4 regions of the Paenibacillus sp. FSL H8-0457 genome follow, and region 3 is predicted to be linked to each of the others. Evidence: predicted binding sites of a transcription regulator. Region 3 holds the regulator's gene; each other region holds the start of a gene.

Region 1 (6,157 bases), 160 kb from region 3:
GCTTTCCTTACATCTTCATTATAGAAAGCGATTCCACTTTACGATAGGTCGATATTTTTCTATCCAAGGGATAATATCCTCTACAAAAAACAATAACCCTTCCATAAAGAGGAAAGGTTATTGTTATTAATGATTACATATTGTGTTTAATATTATACAACTAAAATGAGTTCAAAACCGACGGCTATTTCTCGGGAATTTCGCCAATCAACCGGTAGGCGCGTGCGACTTCTTCCTCGGACGGTGAAGGTACGCCTTCCAACGGATAGGCCATGCCGAGCTCCTTCCATTTGTACACGCCCATCTGATGGTATGGCAGGATCTCGAACTTCTCCACGCCGCGCAGCGTGCGGATGAATTGACCGAGCCCCACCAAATCGTCCTCGCTGTCATGGATGCCCGGCACGTAGACGTGCCGGATCCACATGTTCCGACCATGGTCGGACAGCCAGCGGGCGGTCTTCAGCGTCCTTTCATTGGACTTGCCTGTCAGCTTGATGTGCTTCTCATCGTTGATATGCTTCAGATCAAGGAGGACCAAGTCGGTATGCTCCAGCAATTCCGATATTTTATCCGGCTCGTTATACCCGTTGCTGTCCAGGGTCGTATGCAAATTCCAGCGGCGCTTCACTTCCTTGAACAGCTCCGTGACAAAAGGATACTGCAGCGTCGGCTCACCGCCCGAAACGGTGAGTCCTCCACCCGATGACCGGTAGTAGCACAGATAGGGCTCTATCTCTCGCAGCACGTCATCCACCGTCATTTCATGTCCTTCATGAAGTCCCCAGGTATCCGGGTTGTGGCAGTATTGACACTTCAGAAGGCAGCCCTGCATGAAGAGCACAAAGCGGATACCCGGACCGTCCACCGTTCCGAACGTTTCTATGGAGTGTACATGACCTTTTAGCATGGTGCGTCATCCTTTCTGTATCCGCTATGGTTGTCTTCCATCCTTACATCGATCCGTGGAAGGTACGGTTAATGACATCGAGCTGCTGTTCGCGCGTCAGTTTGACGAAGTTGACCGCATAGCCGGATACCCGGATGGTTAACTGCGGATAATTCTCCGGATGCTCCATCGCATCGATCAGCTGCTCACGGTCAAACACGTTCACGTTCAAATGATGGGCCTTGCTGCCAAAGTAGCCGTCCAGCATGGCAACCAGATTGTTTACCCGAATGTCGCTTTCTTTGCCCAGGGCTTTCGGCACGATCGAGAACGTATTCGAGATGCCGTCCAGACTGTCCTCATAAGGCAGCTTGGCCACGGAAGTCAGCGAAGCGAGGGCTCCCTTCTTATCGCGTCCGTGCATCGGGTTTGCGCCCGGCGCAAACGGCTCGCCTGCTTTGCGTCCATCCGGCGTGGTTCCTGTCTTCTTGCCGTATACCACGTTCGACGTAATCGTGAGCACCGATTGGGTCGGCATGGCATCGCGGTAGGCTTTGTGCTTGCGGATCATGCTCATGAAGGCCTCGACCAGTTCAACGGCGATGCCGTCCACGCGGTCGTCGTTGTTGCCGTAGCATGGGAAATCGCCTTCGATTTCAAAATCCACCGCAATCCCTTGCTCATTGCGTATCGGCTTCACCTTCGCATATTTAATCGCGCTCAGCGAATCCGCTGCTACGGACAAGCCCGCTATGCCGCATGCCATCGTACGCAGGATATCGCGGTCGTGAAGCGCCATTTCAATCCGCTCGTAGCTGTATTTGTCATGCATGTAGTGAATCACGTTGAGGGTATTCATGTAGAGTTTCGCGAGCCATTCCATCATCGGCTTGAAGCGCTTCATGACCTCATCATAACTCAGAAACTCAGCGGTGATCGCCGGATATTCCGGTCCGACCTGGGCGCCGGATTTCTCATCCTTCCCGCCGTTGATTGCATACAGCAGCGCTTTGGCCAGGTTCGCTCTGGCTCCGAAGAACTGCATCTGCTTCCCAATGCGCATGGCGGATACGCAGCAGGCGATGCCGTAATCGTCCCCATAGATCGGACGCATGAGATCGTCATTCTCATATTGGATCGAGCTCGTTTCGATCGATACCTTCGAACAGTATTTTTTGAAGGCCTCCGGAAGCTTCTCCGACCACAGCACCGTCAAGTTCGGTTCCGGCGCAGGTCCCAGATTGTACAAGGTGTGCAGGAAACGGAAGCTGTTCTTGGTTACTCTCGTTTCACCGTTCAACGACATGCCGCCGATGGATTCGGTCACCCACGTCGGATCGCCGCTGAACAGCTCGTTGTAATCCGGCGTGCGCAGGAACTTCACGATCCGCAGCTTCATGACAAAATGGTCTACCAGCTCCTGGGCTTTCTCTTCCGTCAGTATGCCTTCAGCCAAATCCCGCTGGATATAAATATCGAGGAAAGAAGATACCCGGCCAAGCGACATGGCAGCGCCGTTTTGCTCCTTGATCGCGGCCAAATAACCGAAATACAGCCATTGGAATGCTTCCTTCGCGGTATTCGCAGGTTTGGAAATGTCAAAGCCGTGCATGCCGGCCATTTCTTTCAGTTCCTTGAGGGCGCGCATTTGTTCGGACAGCTCTTCCCGCAGACGGATCACCGGCTCGTCCATAGCGTCCACTTCAAGCTCGCCGAGTTCTCTCAGTTTGTCCTGGATCAGCGCGTCCACGCCGTATAACGATACTCTGCGGTAGTCGCCGATGATGCGGCCGCGGCCGTATGCATCGGGAAGCCCCGTAATAATCCCGGCTTTACGCGCTGCTCTCATCTCCGGAGTATAAGCATCGAATACGCCCTGATTATGCGTTTTGCGGATGCCGTTGAAGATATCCACAACCGCCTGCGGCATTTCGAAGCCGTATGCGTTGCACGCATCAATCATCATCCGGATGCCCCCGAAAGGCTGAATCGAGCGTTTGAACGGCTCGTCGGTCTGCACGCCGACGATCTGTTCTTTATCCTTATCCAAGTAGCCGGGCCGGTGGGAGGTGATGGTGGAAGGCGTATGGACATCCACGTCCAAAACCCCGCCGTTATCCCGCTCCTTCTTGGTTAAATCCGATACGATATCCCACAGTGCCTTGGTGTTGTCCGTAGGTCCCGCCAAGAAATCATCAGAGCCATAATAAGGGGTAATATTCTCTGCAATAAAATCATTAACGTCAACGCGCTTGGTCCATTTACCTGATTTAAAACCTTTCCAGCCAACTTCTTTTTCAATCACCGACATATTGAATCCCTCCTAGATTATGCTGCAGCTTGCAGGTACTGGCGGGGACACACATTGATCTATCTCAGATCTTAAATGTGATTATTTTCACGATCAATGGCATCTCTGTCCCGCCATGTGCCTTCAAGCTTCTATATCAAAGATCTGAGATTCAGCTTTCTGCTACACCTTTATTGTAGTCCTGTTGATCCGCAGCATCTGTGATAAAAATCACAAAGTTATGGTAATCCGTGATTTTTATCACTCTGATTCCGGGCTCCCCTGGCTTCTACCACCATTTATAATGGAATTTAGGATCTACCTTCTGCCCTTTCCTGTTTAGAAACGTCCATAGAAGGCGTTGCGGTATACTTCTGCCAGCTCCGTCACCAGCGGCAGCTTCGGATTGCTGGTCGTGCACTGATCTTCGAAAGCCCGGTCCGCCAAATGCTCGACGTTTCTCTCGAAGTCCTGTGGATCGATGCCCAGCTGCTGGAACGATTCCTCGATGCCGAGTTTGCTGTTCAGCTCGCGGATGGCGGCGATCAGGCTGTTTACGCCCTCCTCCGTCGTTCTTGCCGGCAGTCCAAGAATCCGTGCGATCTCGGCATATCTTTCATCGGCCACAAAGTGGGTGTACTTCGGCCATGCCGCGAATTTCGTTGGCTTCTTGGCATTGTAGCGAATGACGTGCGGCATCAGTATGGCATTGGTCCGTCCATGCGCCGTATGGTACTGTCCCCCCCATTTATGCGCAAGACTGTGATTGATGCCCAGGAACGCGTTCGCAAAGGCCATGCCTGCAAGCGTCGAAGCATTATGCATTTTCTCGCGGGCGAGTTTGTCGCCGGTCAGCGCCGATTGCTCAAGATACTGGAACACCAGCTGGATGGCTTTGATGGCAAGCCCATCCGTGTAATCGCTAGCCATCACCGATACGTAGGCTTCAATCGCATGCGTCAGGACGTCCATGCCGGTATCGGCCACCGCCGTTTTAGGCAAGGTGTACACGAATTCCGGATCGATGATCGCCACGTCCGGCGTCAGCTCATAGTCTGCCAGCGGGTATTTGGTATTTCCCTGCACTTTGTCCGTGATGACGGCAAACGAAGTTACTTCCGAGCCCGTTCCCGACGTTGTCGGAATGGCTACGAATTTCGCCTTCCGTCCGAGCTTCGGATATTTATAGACCCGTTTGCGGATATCCATGAATTTTTGCTTCAGGTTGTTGAAGTCCGTATCCGGATATTCATAGAACAGCCACATCGCTTTTGCGGCATCCATAGGCGATCCGCCGCCAAGGGCGATGATGCAGTCCGGCTGGAACCGTTCCAGCATCTCCGTACCCCGTTCAACGGTCGTTGTCGAAGGATCCGGCTCGACTTCCGAGAACACCTCGATGGCTACCGGCAGTCTGCGCTGACGCAGGTAATGCTCTACCCGCTCCACATATCCCAGCTTCACCATCATGGGGTCGGTTACGATCGCGACGCGGGTGATGTCAGGCATTTTGGCGAGATACTGCGTCGAGCCTTTTTCAAAGTAAATTTTGTCCGGCACTTTAAACCACTGCATATTCACGGTTCTGCGGTTCACCCTTTTCACGTTGATGAGATTGACGGCCGTCACGTTCGACGACGTGGAATTCCGGCCATACGAACCGCAGCCGAGCGTCAGCGATGGCAGGTTCGTGTTGTAGATATCCCCGATGCCGCCTTGCGAAGAAGGCTGGTTGACCAGGATGCGGCAGGTCTTCATGCGATCCGAGAATTTCAGGATGACGTCCTCATTGTGCGAGTGGATGACCGACGAGTGGCCCATGCCGCCAAAAGCAACCATCTCTTCGGCGCGCGTGATGCCCTCTTCCGCATCTTTCACTTTATAGCAGGCCAGCACCGGGCTCAGCTTCTCGGCGGACAACGGATAAGCAGGACCGACTCCCTCCAGCTCGGCGACCAGGATCTTGGTGCTTTCCGGTACCTCAAAGCCGCAAGCCTCGGCAATCTTGGCTGCCGGCTGTCCGACGATGGTAGGATTGACGGCGCATTTATCCGCTACCATGGCATGCGCAGTCAGCTTCGCCAGCTCTTCCTTGTTCACGAAATAACAGCCGCTGGCGATCATTTTTTTCTTCACGTTATGATAGATCGGCTCCTCGATAATGACCGCTTGCTCGGATGCGCAGATCATGCCGTTATCAAACGTCTTGGATAGGATCAAGTCGTTCACCGCTTGATCGAGGTCCGCGCTCTTCTCGATGAAGCACGGCACGTTGCCGGGACCTACGCCGAGGGCTGGCTTGCCGCAGCTGTATGCTGCTTTGACCATCGCCGATCCGCCCGTAGCCAGAATGCAGGCGACGTCCGGATGGTTCATGAGTGTATTGGTTTTATCCATGGAAGGTGCCTCGATCCACTGGATGCAGTCGGCCGGAGCGCCTTGTTTCACGGCTGCGTCCCGCAGGATGAGCGCGGCTTCCCTGCTGCATGCCTGCGCGGATGGATGGAAACCGAAGATGATCGGGTTTCTTGTTTTGATGGAGATCAGCGCCTTGAATATGGTGGTCGAGGTCGGATTGGTTACCGGTGTGATCCCCATGATGATCCCGATCGGCTCCGCAATTTTTTGGAAGCTGTCATAGGCATTGTCTTCGATGATACCTACCGTTTTGTCGTACTTGATGCTGTTGTGGATATACTCCGTGGCAAACAGGTTTTTGATGATTTTGTCTTCATACACGCCGCGGCCCGTTTCCTCAATCGCCATTTTCGCCAGCTGCATGTGCTTCTCAAGTCCGGCCATGGCCATGGCCTGCACAATTCCGTCGACTTGCTCCTGATCGAGTTTCATAAACTTTTCTTTTGCCCGATTCGCCTTGTCGATCAGACCTTGAATGTACTCTGCTGCCGTTTGTCCCTTCACTTCAACCGTTGTTCCTTTGCTCACAGCCATATCTCTCATCCTCCCATGGTTCATGT
Region 2 (6,157 bases), 170 kb from region 3:
GCCGTACATTCTTGGCACTACCGTGTAAGTGCCGTCTTTCTGAATGTTGGCGTTCATCCGCTCGTTGACGAAGCGGGATTCCCTCTCCTCCTGATGGGTCACCGGATTCAGCATGGCCAGATAATAATGGATGGCGGGACGGCATTTCGAGCAGCCCTCAGGGTTGCTGAAGTTCAGAACATGCATGACTTCCTTCGTCGTGGTCAGCCCCTTGGCGCTGATTTCGGCGACGATTTCGTCCCGGTCGAGCGTGGTGCACGGACATATGCCTTGTTTGCCTGCCGTCTTAAAGCCATCGCCCAGTACGCTCTGAAGGATTTGCTCCACGACTGGCTTGCAGCCTCCGCAAGAACGGGTCGCTCCCGTGCAAGCTTTGATTTCGTCCACCGTCGTGAGGCCTTGAAGCGTCACGGCATCCACAATGGCCTTTTTGGTTACGCCGTTGCAGCCGCAGACGATTTCATCGTCGGGCATCTTATCCAGCGAGAAGGCCTTGACGTTTCCTTTCCCTGCACATTCGGTGCCCATGATCGAATGATAGATCTCCTCGGTCATGGCCGTCTTTTTTCGTATCATGGATTGAAGGCTGGCCGAATCGCTGACATCTCCGAACAATATCGCGCCGGCGATGATATTGTCGCGCAGCAGGATTTTCTTATAAGTCTTGCGCCAATCGTCCTTCGCCACGATCACCGAGTGTTCAGCCTGCTCCATGAACTCTCCTGCGGAGAATACATCAACGCCGCTGATTTTCAGTTTCGTCGATACGATGCTGCCCTCGTAAGGCTGGCCGTCCACGCCGCAGAGATGCTTGGCAAGAACCTGTCCCTGCTCGAACAACGGCGCAACCAGGCCGTAGCATGCCCCCCGATGCTCGCAGCATTCGCCAACCGCATACACATCCGGCCAGGAGGTCTGAAGATAATCGTTGACTACGATTCCCCGGTTCACTTCGATACCGCTCGCTTGGGCGGCGGCGACGTTCGCTCTGATACCCACGGCCATGACCACCAGTTCCGCTTCAAGCTCATCTCCATCTTTGAACCGCAGCCCCGTGACCCTCTCATCGCCCATGATTTCCGTGGTTTGTTTGCCTAATAAGAACCGGATGCCCTGCCGCTCCAGCTCCTTTTGCAGCATCCCCGATGCCATGGAATCCAGCTGGCTCTCCATCAAATCCTGCATGAGATGAACCACCGTCACCTCCATGCCCAGGCTGACCAATCCCTTCGCAGCTTCCAGACCCAGCAGCCCTCCTCCGATGACGGCCGCTTTCTTGTATGCCTTGGCGGCTTGAAGCATCTGCGTGCAGTCGGCGATGTTTCGAAATCCGATAACTCCCTCTTTGTCACTGCCCGGTACAGGCAATATAAAAGGCTTCGAACCTGTAGCTATAATCACTTTGTCATAAGGAACCGTCAATCCGTTATCGGCCGTTACAACCTTGCGCTCCCCGTCGATGGCGGTGACGGTCACACCCGTATGCAGGTTGATCTGATTCTCCTCGTACCATTTCCAGTCATTCAATACGATGTCGTCCAAGGTTTTACTGCCTTCCAGCACATAGGACAGCATAATGCGATTGTAGTTCGGGTGAGGCTCCTGTCCAATGACGGTGATGTCAAATTTCCCACCCAATTTAATGATTTGCTCGACCGTGCTTATGCCTGCGATACCGTTGCCAATGACAACCAACTTTTCTCTCTTTATATTGGACATCGTTTGATTCCTCCCCAACACGTGATCTGGTGCTCGTGTATTTCACTGCTTACAAGTAAATTATATCGTGTAAAGGCATATATTTTTGTGATTTATTTCACATTGATCTTTAAAATTTAAATAAAAATACCAAATAACCCTGTCCGATTGGAACAAGGTTATCCTAAAAAGACGGCCTGCTATATGATTTCGGCTTCCATATAGGCTCGTTCGCCGCCGGGCACTTTTAAATAGGGACGAATTCCGGCAAATCCCCCCGCATCCAGGTTCACCCCGGTCATCCAGTTCCCCTCCAAAAGGCCTCCTTCCGACTGCATGATGACGGCAGGCGCCTCGATATGCTCCTGGTACAGTACGATGCCGGCCTGAATGGTCTTATAGGCTTTTCCTTGCTGCACCAAAGGCACGGCACTAATATACGTTGGCACAAAATAATGGGCGATCACGTCCAGCTCCTCCCCGTCGAAGAACGCTTCGCTGCCGAGGAAGGGATGCAGCATCACGATTTTCTCGTAGAGCGACCAGATGATCATATGCAGGAATCTTCCCATCCGTCCCTTATTCTGCTCGGAAGACGAATTCAATGTTTCGGTTTCATAACCAATGAACTTCCATCCGCCGGGAGCCTTGACCCATTTCTGGAACATGTCGACCCGAGCGGTGCCGTTTTGGCTAACAGATGTTACAGCGTCTGGGCTTGTTCCACACACGGCCGACCACAGTGATTCCGGTACATATTGGCTCAGCACCCGCTTGGTTTTCTCAAATATATGAAGCACTTGTAATGAAGCGTTTTCAAGCTCTGAGATGTCCTCTTGTCCATAATGGAACCGGGAGATATTCGTTCGCTTGATCATGGGCTCGCCTCCTTGATATGCCGCCTGGATTATTACATCATATAGAAGGTGCGTCAGCTTGGTGCATGTCCGGATATTTTTGCAGGACGAAACGAAAAATCAGCCATTCCGGTTAGAAAAAAAACCCTGAAATGAGGATATCTCATGCCAGGGTTTAATCGTCAACGGGAGTCTTAAGATGACTCATCTGTCGATCCATTGTTCTGCCCAGGATGAAATTTGCTCCATCACCGGACGCAGTGCTTTGCCTTTTTCAGTCAGTTCATATTCAATACGTACCGGAGTTTCCGGATAGACATGACGAATCAGTATGCCTTCGCATTCCAAATCCTTCATCCGCTCGGAGAGCATTTTATCGCTCATGGACGGAATCAAATTCGAAATATCCTTAAAGCGCTTAGGTCCGCTCATCAGCGTTTGAATAATCAAGCCGTTCCACCGTTTGCCCAGAAAAGAAAAGGCCGATTCGAAACGGGGACACATCGTAACATTTGTAACTTCCATATCCCTTCACCTCTTTACGAAGTCACCTTGTTTATAGAAACTCATAAGCTTACCCAGAAATCTAGAAAACTTACGAATTGTAAGTATGTTTCATTTTAGCATATTTTCGAGAAGCTGAAAACCTCCTAGCCCCTTTTTCCCAGAAAATCAGCGCTTATCCCCCTAATATCCGAGCCAAAATATCCAAATCGTCCTCAATCAAAGTGGATAATTTCCTATTATACAGCACCGCCGCTGGATGGAACAGAGGGAATATCTTATAGGTCTCCGGTGAAAACACATAGCCTTCTCCGGGATTTTCCGGATCAGCCGCTTGCTGAACCGGGCCCTCCATCAGCTTGCCGTGCAGCGACGTCACCGTTTCATGGCTTCCGATTAACCGGTGCAGCGCGGTATTTCCCATTGGTGCCAGGATGTCCGGGCCCACCCATCGGATCTCTTCATCAAGCAAAGGCGCATGCGCCAAAATTTCCGCCTTGGTCGGCGTGCGATTCGATCGGCTGATGACATTCTCGCCCGAAGGCCTCACGAGCACTTTATCCTTGTAGGGCCTGCTTCGCATGGCACTGGTAATATATACCTGGCCCCGCGTCAGTTTCAGACGTTCCAGGTACGCGTTCATCTCTTGTCCGGCCTGTCCAACGAAAGGTTTGCCTTCCAAAACTTCATGAGCCCCGGGCGCTTCCCCGATGAACATGATTTTCGCAAAGCGGACTCCCCTTCCGAGCAGGAAGCCCTCAACGGGTTGGTGGACGAGCCTCGCCCGGCATATGGCGATGGTTGCGGGATTTACAGGTGCGCTTTGTACTTCGTTCATGTGTACAGCCCCCCTCTCCTATATCATACAATACCCCATATTCACGTATATTCTATCCCCAGCTGAGCAAAAACATTTCGAAAAAGCAGCCCCAACATACCAAAAAACGAGCCGAACAAGGACTGTACCTTGAACGGCTCGTTCGTTGATGATTAAGATAATGCGCTGTTTAAAAGCTTAGACTAAAACGGGAAGCGCGCGAACCGGCTGACTGTTGCCGAACGTTTGCTTGCCTGCCGTGGAATGAGCCCAGTTAATCGCATTGGAGATCACTTTCAACACTTCGGGGTTGTAGTAGGTTGGATAGGTCTCATGCCCTGGACGGAAGTAAAAAATGTTCCCATGCCCGCGTTTGAATGTGCATCCGCTGCGGAACACTTCCCCGCCCTCGAAATTGCTGACGAATACCAGCTCATCGGGGGCCGGAATGTCAAAGAACTCCCCGTACATTTCCTCGTGCTCGATGATGATCGGTCCCGTAATCCCCGCCGCAATCGGATGCGTCGGATTCACGCTCCAAATAATTTCCTGTTCTCCTGCTTCGCGCCACTTCAAATCGCAGCTCGTGCCCATCAAAGCTTTGAACGGTTTGGAAAAATGTCCGGAATGGAGAACGATCAATCCCATACCATCCTGCACGCGTTTTACGACCTTGCTTACGATTTCGTCACTAACCTGGTCATGAGCCATATGCCCCCACCACAACAGCACATCGGTTGAATCCAGTACATCGTCCGTCAATCCATGCTCCGGCTGGTCGAGCGTTGCCGTTCTAATGATGAAATCCGGACTTTGCAGACCCTCCGCCAAAGCTGTGTGAATGCCCGTCGGATAAACGCTCCGAACCTCATCATGGATTTTCTCGTGCACGAATTCATTCCATATGGTTACGTTAAGCATGTTGCTGTTCCCCCTAATTGCTTATTCGTTATTCTCTACGCTGTTAGACCCACCACATTTCTCCGAGCGGCTCTTCGATCAGCACTTGCTGAAGGTTTTGCACCGCTTTGGAGAAGCCTTCTTCAACGGACATCAGTCCGTCTTCATGTTCAATGCTCACGACATAGTCATATCCAACCAGGCGAAGAGCACTCATCATATCCGCCCATTCCTTCACATCGTGTCCGTAACCTACGCTGCGGAACTGCCAAGCGCGATCAAGCATGTTCGCATACGACTGCATATCCGTGAGACCGTGTTTGTTCACGTTAATCGGATCAATGCTAGTATCCTTCGCATGGAAGTGGTGGATCGCTCCTTCGCGGCCCAAAATTTGAATCGCTTGAACAGGGTCAATCCCTTGCCACCACATGTGGCTCGGATCCAGGTTGGCACCAATCACTTCGCCTGCGGCTTCGCGCAAACGGAGCAGCGTTCCCGGCGTGTGAACGGAGAAGCCGCCGTGCAGTTCCAAACCGATTTTGACATTGCGGTCTGCCGCAAATTTACCCCACTCGGTCCAATAAGGAATGACCTTGTTATCCCACTGCCAAGTCAGGATCTCTTGATAGTCGTTAGGCCAAGGCGCTACCGGCCAGTTCGGGTATTTGGCATCCTCGTGGTCGCCCGGGCAGCCGGAGAATGTGTTGACAACAGGTACTTCAAGCTTTTCGGCAAGCTCCACCGTTTTTACGTATGTGTCATGGAATTCTTTTGCGATTGCCTTTTGCGGATGAAGCGGATTGCCGTGGCAGCTCAGTGCGCTAATGATCAGCCCGCGGGATTCCACCGCGTTTTTGAAGTTTTTCAGCGCGGTTTCATTCTCCAGCAGCTCGACCGGATTGCAATGTGCATTTCCGGGATAACCGCCTGTTCCGATTTCAACTGCTTTAAGGCCCTTGGATGCCACGTAGTCCAAAGCATCCTCCAGTTTACGTCCACTCAGCAATACCATAAATACGCCTAATTTCATTGTATAACCTCCTGGTTTAGCTTAGTCATCATATTGATTGCAAGATTTAGTTGTCGAAATAAACCGCTTTACCCGTCTTCGCCGATTCATAGATCGCTTCCAGGATTTGCGTCACCACAAACGCCTGCTCCGGCTTAACGACCGGATCCTTATCCTCTATAATCGCTTCAAGCCACATTCTTGCTTCACGGTCCGAGTCGTTTTCCTTGGAGCCCGAATAGAAAGCTACGCCGCCGGCGTTCAGATCCACTTTGGTTTCATACAGTCTGCTCATTTTCTCGCCGTTGATGCGCAAGCCGTCTTTCATGTCGGCTCCGCCTTCGGTTCCCGCCAGAACGGCTTTCGCTT
Region 3 (6,157 bases):
AGCTTCGAGCAATACATGAACGAAGTCCGTGAACGCCTGAAGGAAACGCTGCCTCATTACGAGAGCAGGGATGCCCAGGACATGATGTTCCAGGAAGTGATGCAGGCGCTGGATGATAATAAACATCTATTGATCGAAGCGGGCACGGGAACCGGCAAATCCCTTGGATATTTGCTGCCGTCGATCTATCAAAGCGTGAAGCAGGAACAGAAGGTTATGGTGAGCACGCATACGATCAACCTTCAAGAACAGCTGCGTGACCGGGATATTCCCCTGCTCACCCAGGTTGTTCCTTTTCCTTTTAAGGCGGCCATTTTCAAGGGCAGGGGACATTATTTGTGTTTGAGAAAATTTGAACATAAAATAAATAGAAGAGATTTTCATTCCCCGAAGGAAGACGTAATCACGGCGGCCCAGATGCTGGTCTGGCTGACCCAGACGGAGAACGGGGATGATGAAGAGCTAAACCTTGGCGGACGCGGAAGGGATTTTTGGGAGACCATCTCCAGCGATTCTGATTCTTGCCTCGGACGCGCCTGTCCTTGGTTCCGCAAATGCTACTATCACAGGGCCAAGCATGAAGCAGGCATCGCGGATGTCGTCATTACGAACCATTCGAAGCTGTTCACCGACGTGAAGGCGAATCATCAGCTGCTGCCAAGCTATGAGCGCCTCGTCATCGACGAAGCGCATCATCTTGAGGATGTCGCCGGCAAGCACCTTGGCTTGCAGATGAAGTATTTTTCGGTGGTCCATACCTTGACCCGTTTGTACAAAGACAGCCGAAGCGGGCAGCTCCCGGCTCTGCGCCAGCTGCTGCAAGCTTCGCCGCACGAGAAGGCAGTCGAATGGTCTTCCGTCATCGACCGTTTGTATCCGGACCTGATTACCGTAAAAGAGAATTGGGATCGGCTCAGCGATCAATTGTTCGGACTGCTTCCGGAACGCGGAGACGCTTCTCCGGGAGATGCCGGCCAATTCTCGCTCCGCCTGTCCCCGCTGAAGAAGCCGAAGGATTGGGATTCGATGGCCGAACTGGAGCATCAAATTCATCTGACGCTGGGCGATGTCGTGCGCAAGGGCGATAAGCTGATCGCCGAAATGAAGGAAGATTTGGATGACTACAGCGCGGACAGCCTGTTAACCGACCTATCGGGCCTATTTAAGGACCTGGCCGCGCATCGCGAAGACCTGCGCTCCTTCATGGCCCTGAACGATGAGGGCACGGTATACTGGATGGAGGCGAATGGCAATTTCCGCAGCAAATCGCTGCAGTTGTATGCCGTGCCCGTCGACGTGAGCTCTCATTTGAAGGAATTGTTTTTTGACAAGAAACAAAGCGTGATTCTGACATCGGCGACCTTGTCGGTGGACAAATCGTTTCAGTTCATGATCGAGAACCTGGGTCTTCAGGAAGCGGCTGAAGCGGGGAACCTGAACACGGTTCAGCTCCCGTCCCCGTTTAATTACAGGGAACAAGCCCTTCTTGTCGTGCCGCGCGATTTTCCGAGCGTGAAGGGATCGGTCGGGGATGCACTCTTTGTGAATACGCTCGTGAAGTCTTTAGCCGATACGGCCGTCGCTACGCATGGCCGCATGCTCGTCCTGTTCACTTCGTACCGGATGCTGCGCCAGGTGCACGAGCCGCTGAAAGAAGCGCTGGCATCAAGCGACATCACGGTATTGGGACAAGGGATGGACGGAACCAGCCGTACCAAGTTAATCCGAAGATTTCAGGACAGCAGCGCTTCCGTGCTGCTGGGCACCAGCTCCTTCTGGGAAGGGGTAGACATCCCGGGTGAGGCGCTGACTTGTCTTGCCATCGTCCGGCTGCCGTTCCAGCCGCCGAATCACCCCTTGGTCGAAGCCAAGAGCGAACTGCTGCAGCAGCAGAAGAAGAATCCCTTCATGAAGCTTTCGGTTCCGCAAGCGGTCATTCGTTTCAAACAGGGGTTTGGGCGCCTGGTGCGAACAGCACAAGATAAAGGGATCGTGATCGTGTACGATACCCGGGTCATTGAATCCTATTACGGGAAGTATTTCTTATATTCCTTGCCGGGGCCGAAGATGGAGCACATGTCGACAGAGGGGATCGTACCCCGAATTTCGGAATGGCTGCAGGAAGAGGCAAGCGCGGGGAACCAAGCTGAATAAAGTGAAACCAAGCACGATCAACAAAAAAAGATGTAGTTATTAACCTATTATTAGGGGGAGCATGCATGAAATCGGAAAAAATTTCGGAAGCCGTGGTCCGCAGATTACCTGTATACTTGCGCTATTTGAATGAGCTTCAGAAGAGGGAGGTTTCCACGGTTTCCTCCCAGGAATTGGGACAGAAGCTGGACCTCAATCCTGCTCAAATTCGTAAGGACCTGGCGTATTTCGGTGATTTTGGACGGAAAGGGATCGGATATGATGTTTCTTATCTGATCGAGAAGATTCGCCAGATTCTGAAGCTGGACCAGAAGATCAATGTCGCATTGGTCGGGGCCGGTAATCTTGGACATGCATTATCGAATTACAATGCATTCCTGAAGGATAATATGAAGATTGTGGCGATTTTCGATTCGTATTCTCCCAAAGTTGGTATGAAAATTAACAATTTGGTCGTACAGCCGATGGAAGAGCTGGAGAAGACGGTTCATGAGCACGGCATTCGAATCGGGATTATTACCGTTCCGGATTTCGAAGCGCAGAACGTAGCGAATCAGCTTATCGCCTCAGGGATCGAGGCGATTCTGAACTTTGCGCCAACCATCCTGAAAGCCCCAGCCCATATCCGGATTCATACGGCTGATTTTACAACGGATTTGCAAAGTTTGGCCTATTATTTGGATAACGGCAAGGAGGATGCAGCACATGACAACAACGAAGTGGATGGTTAAGAACGGAACGTTTGCAGTACTGGAGGAAGACCGATCCGTGCTGCGCGGATATATGGTGGTCGAGAACGACCGGATCACGTACCTGGGCGAAGAGGAGCCCGTCGTGGAAGAGGGAACAGAGATTATCGACGGAACCCATCTGTTCTTCCTGCCTGGATTGGTGAACACGCATGGACATGCCGCCATGTCGCTTCTTCGAGGCTATGGGGACGATCTGGCGCTGCAGGTATGGCTTCAGGAAAAAATGTGGCCGATGGAAGCCAAATTCACGTCAGACGACGTATATTGGGGCACATCGCTCTCCGTGCTGGAGATGATCAAGGGCGGAACCACGACGTTTGTGGATATGTATGACCATATGGATCAGGTCGCGAAGGTTGTCCAGGACTCGGGAATGCGCGGCGTCCTGACGCGCGGCGTAATCGGTTTATGCCCGCCCGAGGTACAGCAGCAGAAGCTGGATGAGGCGGTGGCATTCGCGAAGGATTGGCATGGCAAGGCTGACGGCAGAATTACGACGATGATCTCGCCGCACGCGCCTTATACCTGCCCGCCGGATTTCATCGAAAAATTCGTTCAAGCATCCCATGACTTGAACCTGCCTTTGCATACCCATATGTCCGAAACGGAAACGGAAGTGGCTCAGAATGTTAAGGACTACGGGCTTCGCCCCGTTGCCCATTTGGAGAAGCTGGGCATGTTCTCCCGTCCTACGCTCCTTGCGCATGCCGTTCATCTGACCGATGAAGAAATCGAAGTCTTGGCCAAGCATCAAGTAGCCGTATCCCATAATCCCGGAAGCAATTTGAAGCTTGCGAGCGGAGTCGCCCGCGTACCTGCGCTGCTCAAAGCCGGCATAACGGTGTCGCTCGGTACCGACGGACCTGCTAGCAACAATAACCTGGATATGTTCGAAGAGATGCGGCTGGCTGCCCTGATCCATAAAGGAGTGAGCGGGGATCCGACAGCCATTCCGGCCTCCGAAGCGCTTCGAATGGGTACGGAGTACGGAGCCAGGTCCGCTTTCCTTGAGGATATCGGTATGCTCGCGGTTGGGATGAAAGCCGATATGATCGCATTGAATACGGATCAGGCGCATTTCCTTCCGCGGACCGACTATATTTCTCACGCGATCTACTCTGCCAGCGCGAAGGATGTAGAGCATGTATGGGTTGACGGCAAGCAGGTGGTGAAGAATGGCGCGAGCCTTACTCTCGACGAGGAACGCATCCGCCGGGAAGCGCAGCGTGCATTTGAGCGTCTTACAACCCTCTAGGGAATAATCAAGGGGAGCGAGGAAGACGGATTTGAAGAAAAAAACGAAGTGGATATTGCTAAGCGTGTCCGGCGTCCTGCTATTATTGCTTGGCCTACAGCTCTATTATTCCTATGTTATGAAAGATACGTGGAATGAAGAAAGAATGGCGATCCTTGCAGCGAAACAGCATGGCCAATTGGTCTCGTCCGACAAGACCTATAAATCGGTATGGGGCGAGGACAATAACTATTGGGTGGTCAGCGGGAAAGATAAAGACAATCAAGACCGCATGGTCTGGGTGAAGTTTACGGACGATAACGTTCCTGTAGAAGGGGCAGATGCCGTTCAGTCGGTGTTATTGAATACGGGCATGTCAGAGGCCGTGATGCGGGACCAGATCCGAAACGAAATGCCGGGTGCGGTCATCAAGCGATTGCTGCCGGGAATGTATGAAGGCGAGTATGCCTGGCAGCTGCAATATGAAAACAACGGTCAGCGCGGTTACAGATTCTATCGTTTTCAAGACGGAAACGCCATCGGAAATGATATTATTCTTCCTAATCAATAAGAAAACAAATGAAAAGGCGTCCCCTTATAGGGATGCCTCTTTGGCACATAAATATGTAAGCGCATACAGAAATAAATTGGTAAAACTGTTCTAAATATTTTCACAGACAAGCATGAAAAAGTATATAAGATGTGATATACTCGTACTTGTACGAATTGAGCAGATCAATTACATGCGTCACTATATATCGTTGTTATATGTATTTTTGTGCTGCAATTGCTATACAAAATTTCATATTGGAATTAAAGGAGGAACTTCATGAAACTGCGCATTGTACCTATCATGCTGACTGTCGTGATCTCAGCATCGGTCCTCTTTGGCGGTTGGTTTCTATATCGGCAGATGGCTTTGCAGAATCCGCTCGCAACTGTTGTGTCACAATACGACGGCGTGAAAAGTTCTCATATAGATATTAAACAGGATACCGTGACTTTGAATCTTGATTTGGCTCCGGATGCGAATTTACAAGGTTTGGTTCAGCATATTAAGCAGGAAGGCAAGTCCGTGATCGGCAAGCGGGAATTGAGAATCCAGGTGGAGGACCATTCCTCGGAAGCATTGGATCAATGGTGGGAGCAAGCGATGCTGTCGGTTGCCGAAGCGATGGACAATAAGCAGTATACCGATATTCAATCATCGCTCGAGCAGCTGGCTGCCCAGTCGCCGAATTTGAAAGCAAAAGCAACGATCGATGACACCAATGTCTATGTCAGCTTGTCGGACGGCAAGTCTGGTAAATTTATAATCTTGCCGCGTCAACCTGGCAAAATGGAGGTGTGGAATCATGCCTAAATTAGCAAAAGAAATCATGTTAGGCTTCATTCCGGTTTTGTTGGTATTCCTTGTGTTTGTCGGCGTGAACATCGTGCCTCTCTTAATAGCGGCAGGACTCGTAGGCGGCTTGCTGTTTATAGCCAAGATGAAGGGCGGCATCGCGGTTGGTGCCGGAAATGAGCGAAAGCGGAAGAAGAGCGGCCCGGCCAAGCTGACGTTCGAGGAAATCGGCGGGCAGGATAACGCTAAGCAGGAGCTGCGGGAAGCATTGGATTTTCTGATTCGTCACGAAGACATCAAGAAATTCGGCATACGTCCATTGAAGGGGATTCTTCTCACAGGGCCTCCGGGAACAGGGAAGACCTTGATGGCCAAGGCCGCTGCCCATTATACCGATTCTATATTTGTCGCTGCTTCCGGCAGTGAATTCGTGGAGATGTATGTCGGCGTCGGTGCAGGGCGTATCCGGGATTTGTTCAAGGATGCCCGCAACCGCGCGGCCAAAGAAAACAAGCAAAATGCCATCATCTTCATCGATGAGATCGACGTCATCGGCGGTAAACGCGAAGGCGGCCAACAGCGAGAGTACGACCAGACGCTGAATCAGCTGCTGACCGAAATGGACGGCATCTATTCGCAGGACACGCCTCGCATTCTGGTGATCGCCGCAAC
Region 4 (6,157 bases), 720 kb from region 3:
TATCATCGAAGCGGTCTGCGTAGTACTTAAACCTTGTTAAATATTCAGCCAAGGATTGATCAAACATGGTTAGTTTCACGATTTCCCACCCCCGCGATATGGTCTTCATCCAGATCAATGAATGCGATGCCTTGAGCTGCAATCCCCACGGACCCTTCGATTTCCAGATGCGTCAACCGGTTTTGATCAAATAGGGCCTTTACATGAATCGTCCCGCCGGGCTGTTTGATGGAAGCCTCGACACCCCTCTTATGCTTCCAAGCTAAGTAGGCGCCTACGGAAGCGGTGCCAGATCCGCAACCTCTTTCCCACACCGCGCTATTAAGCTCCGGTACATAAATGAGCGGAGTCAGTTCCCTAGTGCGGGAGTTGTATAACAGGATCCCGACCATTCTCGTATCGAGAAAGGGTCCGATGTGCTTGGCTATGGCCAACATGCTGCTGTTCATTTGCGCATCGAAGCGCTCCACTTCAATCACGAAATGAACAAAGTCTTTGTATCGAACGACAACCGCATCAACAAGGGAGCACCCGTCTTGAAGGATCGTTTGATCAATTCTCACCGGAAGCGGCATGTTGACCCTGCAGCGATAATCCTCCTTGTTTTTTGTTATATGGCATGACACTAACCGCTCCGCCCCTGAAACCTCTAGTCGAAACTCAGTTGTTAGATGTCGTTTTATCCCCTGGACCTCAGCCAGGTATGCCGCTAGGGCCATGCAAGCATTCCCGCAAAATTCACCTCCTGCCATCCGCAGAAACGCATCCGCATCATCTTTCATGGATTGTTCGATAAAACCAACCTGCTCAGCATAAACATTGTCGTAAGACATGATTTTAGCAGCGACGCGTTTATGTTCATCGGGCGGAAGCTTGGTGTTAATGAGAATCGTCATGTTCTGCGTGGGATTGCATTTCACAAAATCGATCTTCTGCTTCATCACGGGCTCCCTCTGTTCCAATGGATTGCCAGTTGGATTGATGTTCTCTAATCGTAATTGTTACGATTAAGAATGATGAGAATATAGCATGGCTTTTCGAAATAGTCAACATTTTAGCAAGAAAAAAACTCTTTCGACGTCATCATCGGAAGAGTTATTTATGCGTATATTGGCTATCTTGCTTGGAGTAGAAGCGCACGTCTTCTTTATCGTTAATGGTCGCTAATGCCACATCTTGAATATTCTTATGAGCAGGCGTTACTTTTAATTTGAGCCAATCAAGATCCTTTCCGATTTCCTGAAGGAGCAGCATATCGATTTTTCCATCCACGATAATCGGCCTCGAGATCGTAAATGGTTGGGTCACTATGTTCATATCAGACGGAGTAACCGGTTGGTATGGAGTGTCCACGAATACGGAAATGGTTCCCCCCGGTTCCCACAAAGCCAGCGATACTTTCTGTATATCCTCTACTTTCTCTTTTCTAAGCTCGGAGAATAAATAATCGACAGAGATCCTAGCTTTAGACAAGTTATGGAATTGGATGAGTCCATTTTTAACGAGCGTGATGGGTGGCGGATCTATATAACGTTTGATGAACGGCCACTTCAGGCTCAACCATGTCGCCGCAACATACAGCACAATGATCACGATGGTGGTGATCATAGATCCTTCCAAGCCCAATTCCTCGTCTGAGAGCGGGTGAGCTATTATATTGCCGAGAATGAGAGCGACAATGAAATCTAGAAATCTTAATTGAGAAATGGAACGCTGTCCCATTACTTTCGCTACTAAAAGTAAAAAAACAAAGCTAACGATGCCTCTTAAGATCCATTGGACGGACGTCAGCGTTTCTTGGCTTTCAAAAAAATCCAATACCTTCAGCCCTTTCCCACAAAATCTGACATATTCAGTAAGTTCCCCTTATGCTGCAATCTCTATACAAGATCGAGTATATAAGGGAGATCATCAATCAAATAAAAAAGAAGAAATACATCAGCGTATTTCTTCTTCCTTGCAAAATAAAATTAAAGAATTAGGAGAGTTTCAGTTATCCTATTGCTTATTTTCTTTGGAATACAAGGTTTCTTCAGCAACCTGTGCCAGTTCCTCAGCCTTGATGCTAATCTCATGAATCGTTGCCGAGAACTCCTGAATCGTCCTTGACTGGGTATCGGTCAGCGTGTGGATATCGGCAAAAGCATGATTGAGCCGCTGTAAAAATTCCTGAATATGCTTGGTGATGCCATTAATCTGGTCCACGTTCTCTTTGGAGCTTGTCGCCAGCTTCCGAATCTCATCGGCAACGACCGAGAAACCCCTACCGACTTCCCCAGCCCTTGCCGCTTCGATAGAAGCATTAAGGCCTAACATGCTGCTCTGATCCGAAATTTCCTTCACGACGGTGGAAATCTTGCCGATCTGCTGCGCACTGGAGCTAACCTCCGACATTTGACCGGTTACGTCCGACACCCGATCGGTAAGTCGGGCGATGGATTGGCTAATATCTTCAATGGATGCGGTGGTCTGCTCGACAATTGCGGAAAAGCTCTCGGCCATCTCAAACAGCATATTCGCTTTTTCGAGGCTTGTACCCATGCCTACGCCGCCGATTACCCTGCCAAATTCGTCATGCAGCGGGATCGCCCGTGCAGCAAGCGGAAATCCAAACAGCTCTTTCGGAACGACTGCCGATAAAGCTTTATTATTGCGGATGGCATCGGTTACGATATCCCCCTCCACGAGCGGGTCCCCAGGCTTGACATTCAGCGAAAAGGTTCTTCCCGGAATGTTGATGATGAGCTTCTCCGTGTCGTATATGCCAATCGTGATGTCATCATTCGTAAGACTTTTCAGAAGTGGAGCTACCTTGACAAAGGCCCCTATCATCTCATGCTGTGTTTGTTCTTCAGTTACATTGCTCATGCTATCTCCCCCAACCCTTCATATGGGTGCTATTGTCCGCCATACCGTATCATCAAGCTTATTGGCGTATCATTGGGAACTGCATCTTCCCTTCTGATCACTATATTTATCGTCCGAATGCATCGAATCGTTGAGTAGGATGATGGGCTGGAACAATAAAAATCCCTTCCTCATTTGGTGAGGAAGGGACGTTGTCGAAAGGTTATACCGCTTGGCGCAGCCGCTCAAACAATATGTTGTTTTCCAGATGGATATGCTCGAAGGTGTTCTTTTCAAGCATGGCTAACCGTTGAAAGACAAGCCGATACGTACCGCAGGCACCAGCCGGAAGCTCGAAATCGGATGTTACGTCCCGCAGCTCCTGCAGCAAGCTGCCGGCATGAGCATGTTCATGTTCCAGTTCGGACACGTGCGGCTTAAGCTCTGCTGCCGCTTGGTGGCTAGGGTCCGCCACAAATTTCAAGATGAGCGGGAATACGTTCTCGTCCTCGTCCTTCGTATGCTCTAGCAGCTCCTTTTTCAATTCCGAAAAAAGCTCCTGCACGCGAAGCAGCTCGGGATGATGCTCTCCATGCACACGGGCCAATTTCGTGACATAGGGCGTTAATGCCGGTAATTCATCACGTAGGAAGGCATGATGTTTTTGTTGGATGTGATCAATCAGTTCGGATTCCTTCAATGAAGCGGGACGGCTTTCCTGGTAATCGGCAAACTTGCTCTCTACGGACCGAACCTGCTCCAGAACGGCGGCTGGATCCAAAAGACGCTGCTTGGCTGCCTCTTCCAAAGGCACCTGGCCGCCACAACAAAAATCGATGCGGAGGGATCGAAATAAATCCGCGGTTTGCGGGATGGATGTCACAATATCGGATACTTGGCTCTGAAGCGTGAATGAACTCATATTCAAACCTCCCTAGACTAAATACGTGTTTGTGAACTTTTTCACTCTTACAACTCAAGTATATGAAACTCCCATCCCCGCAAATGTGATTGCAGTCATACTGAAATGTAACACTATGTGAACGATAGTATCGAAAGGACAACGGGACCCAGGACAACAACAATCATGGATGAAATCATCCCTGTTTTGTTCTCAAAGCTGCCCAGTTTCTTCGTCATCGTTCACATTACTCGGCCTTCGGACCGATGCCTGTCTTCGCCGAGATATTTACATTGGAAAATGTGGAAGTATTGTATTTCCACGTCTCATTGTTAACTTTAGACGCATCCGCCACAAGCCCGACATAGACTTGCTTCGGCAAATCGACTTGGACGTTTCCAACCGTGGTCCAACTGGTTCCATCTTGAGAAACGAACGATGTGAATTGATTATCCTTGCGGACAAGCTTGATCCAATATGGCAGCTGAAATTCCTGATCCGGCTGAATCCTCGCGACCTCGCCGCCCTCCTCGGCGCGACTAAGGGTTACGCCTCTTTTCCCCGTGCGAATATAAGGGACGACAAGGGAAACGAACGGGGCATCCTCTTTCAGGCTCTCGCGGAACATGATCCCGGCTTCCGCTTCCTCATTTGTGGGAGTGATGCTTTCAATCCGGGCAACGATTTCAGCATCTCCCTTTACCTTCTGATATGCAAAATGAAAGACGTCCTTCGTGCCGCCGATATCACCCGCGGACTTGACGGTCACTTCCCCCGGCGCGCCGCCGAGCTGCGTGTGTCCCGGAATTCCCGGACTGCCGACATCGGCCGATTTCCAAGGCCTGATGCTCCCTTTAGTGTTCGCATGAACGACCACGCTCGTTGAGAATGCCATCGTGCCTGTATCGTCGATCGCTTTTGCGGCCCAGTAATGGGTGCCATCCGCAACGTCCGTCCACTGATAGCGGAACGGCATGCTTTCGTCCTCTCCAACCTTCTCTCCGTTCCGGTAAAATTCCACCTTGGTTACGCTGCCGTCTTCATCGGAAACGGACGCTTCAATCGTGACGTTCGAACCGGCTTTTACCACCGTGTTGTTTGCCGGGGCGGTAATGACCGCTGAGGGATTGGCCGATCCGTTTCCTGGTATGGAATTCAGATACAGCTCCAGATTCGTAAATCCTTCGTTATTGGTCATATTGCGGTCGCTCGGATCTTTCGGATCCAGCCCGTGGGCGATCTCCCAATCATTCGGCATTCCATCTTGATCGTCATCTTCTATTGTAGAAACAACCGGCTCCACGAGCGGATATCCGCCCACCTCATTCTGGGAGTTAATATGCATGCCGGTTCGGTGGATCACATCCTGGATGATCCGGGCATCGACGGCATCCCGCTTCGGCAGGGTGGCTCCGGCGCTTTGCATGACCGCTTCATAAGCCTCTTCGGCGGATTCGGTCGGCAATGGATTGGCAAAGGAAGCGGGAGTTTCCAGCTTCACGTAATTTGGGTATTTATGAACGCCGGACCAGTTATCCTGCGTATATTCCGGATACCCGTCCATGACGTTGCCGTCGATAAAGTAACTTCCGGTGCTCTCCGCATTCATAAACCGAACGACTTCCGTTTCCGGGCCGGGCTTGTAATAATTGTTGATGATATTGGTAACTGCGCCTTTGCCTCCGTACGAAGCAAAGAAACCCCAGTTGTATACCACGTTATTTCGGAAATCATGGGAGTTGCCGGCCGTGCTGTCAAACGCCGGGTTACGGCTGGAATTATGAGCGATCAAGTTATGATGGAAGCTGGTGTTCTTTCCGCCCCATATCCCGCCGTACCCGTGTCTGCCTTTGACGTGTCTGCTAATATGCATGGCGTCGGCGATGATCGACCACTGCACGGTGACATTTTCGTTGCCGTAAGGGCTGAGCACTTCGTCAACGGACCAGCTGAACGAGGAGTGGTCAATGATAATGTCTTTCTTGTACCGTCCGCCAAAAGAGTCTGCTTCCGTTTCATTCATATCGCCCAGCCGGAAGCGCATGTAACGGATGATCAGGTTGTTTCCATCGAAGGACGTTGGATACCCGATAACCGTAATCCCATCGCCCGGCGCCGTTTGACCGGCAATCGTCAGGTTGTCTCCGAGAATCTTCAGTGGGGATTTCAGCTGAATCACGCCGCCGACTTTAAATACGACGGTCCGGTTCCCGGCGCTGACCGCGTCACGAAGCGACCCCGCTCCCGAGTCGGCAAGCGTCGTTACCTCGTACACTTCGCCGCCCCGGCCGCCGGTCGTATATTTCCCACCGCCTTCGGCCCCCGGAAACGCAGGCGTTTGCGGGGAATTTGCCGGGGCTGGGGATTCAGGATTTTCCTCAGCGTAAGCACCTCCGCCGGATAAACCGG

What was found. The regulator Rex, encoded in region 3, represses fermentation and respiration genes when NADH is low (regulators of the CRP and FNR family bind a similar motif). The targets are predictions, from matches to a motif close to TTGTGAAATATTTCACAA.
Region 1: the regulator Rex is predicted to act here: its motif matches at 3,276-3,293, upstream of pflB (formate C-acetyltransferase).
Region 2: the regulator Rex is predicted to act here: its motif matches at 1,805-1,822, upstream of nirB (nitrite reductase large subunit NirB).
Region 4: the regulator Rex is predicted to act here: its motif matches at 3,799-3,816, upstream of ric (iron-sulfur cluster repair di-iron protein).

Annotation. Positions count from the first base shown of each region.
Region 1 is NZ_CP150293.1:2,397,233-2,403,389, reverse strand. It holds gene pflA (pyruvate formate-lyase-activating protein) at 185-910, opposite strand; gene pflB (formate C-acetyltransferase) at 954-3,200, opposite strand; gene adhE (bifunctional acetaldehyde-CoA/alcohol dehydrogenase) at 3,519-6,131, opposite strand.
Region 2 is NZ_CP150293.1:2,387,654-2,393,810, reverse strand. It holds gene nirB (nitrite reductase large subunit NirB) at 1-1,719, opposite strand, end outside; gene MHI43_RS10410 (hypothetical protein) at 1,899-2,576, opposite strand; gene MHI43_RS10405 (helix-turn-helix domain-containing protein) at 2,760-3,080, opposite strand; gene MHI43_RS10400 (uracil-DNA glycosylase) at 3,235-3,897, opposite strand; gene MHI43_RS10395 (trehalose utilization protein ThuA) at 4,075-4,797, opposite strand; gene MHI43_RS10390 (sugar phosphate isomerase/epimerase) at 4,841-5,809, opposite strand; gene MHI43_RS10385 (Gfo/Idh/MocA family oxidoreductase) at 5,856-6,157, opposite strand, start outside.
Region 3 is NZ_CP150293.1:2,561,696-2,567,852, forward strand. It holds gene dinG (ATP-dependent DNA helicase DinG) at 1-2,154, shown strand, start outside; gene MHI43_RS11330 (redox-sensing transcriptional repressor Rex) at 2,220-2,885, shown strand; gene MHI43_RS11335 (amidohydrolase) at 2,860-4,161, shown strand; gene MHI43_RS11340 (DUF5590 domain-containing protein) at 4,193-4,711, shown strand; gene MHI43_RS11345 (hypothetical protein) at 4,970-5,503, shown strand; gene MHI43_RS11350 (AAA family ATPase) at 5,496-6,157, shown strand, end outside.
Region 4 is NZ_CP150293.1:3,277,469-3,283,625, reverse strand. It holds gene MHI43_RS14615 (class I SAM-dependent methyltransferase) at 1-79, opposite strand, end outside; gene MHI43_RS14610 (diaminopimelate epimerase) at 60-941, opposite strand; gene MHI43_RS14605 (DUF421 domain-containing protein) at 1,096-1,818, opposite strand; gene MHI43_RS14600 (methyl-accepting chemotaxis protein) at 1,999-2,868, opposite strand; gene ric (iron-sulfur cluster repair di-iron protein) at 3,071-3,769, opposite strand; gene MHI43_RS14590 (Ig-like domain-containing protein) at 3,996-6,157, opposite strand, start outside.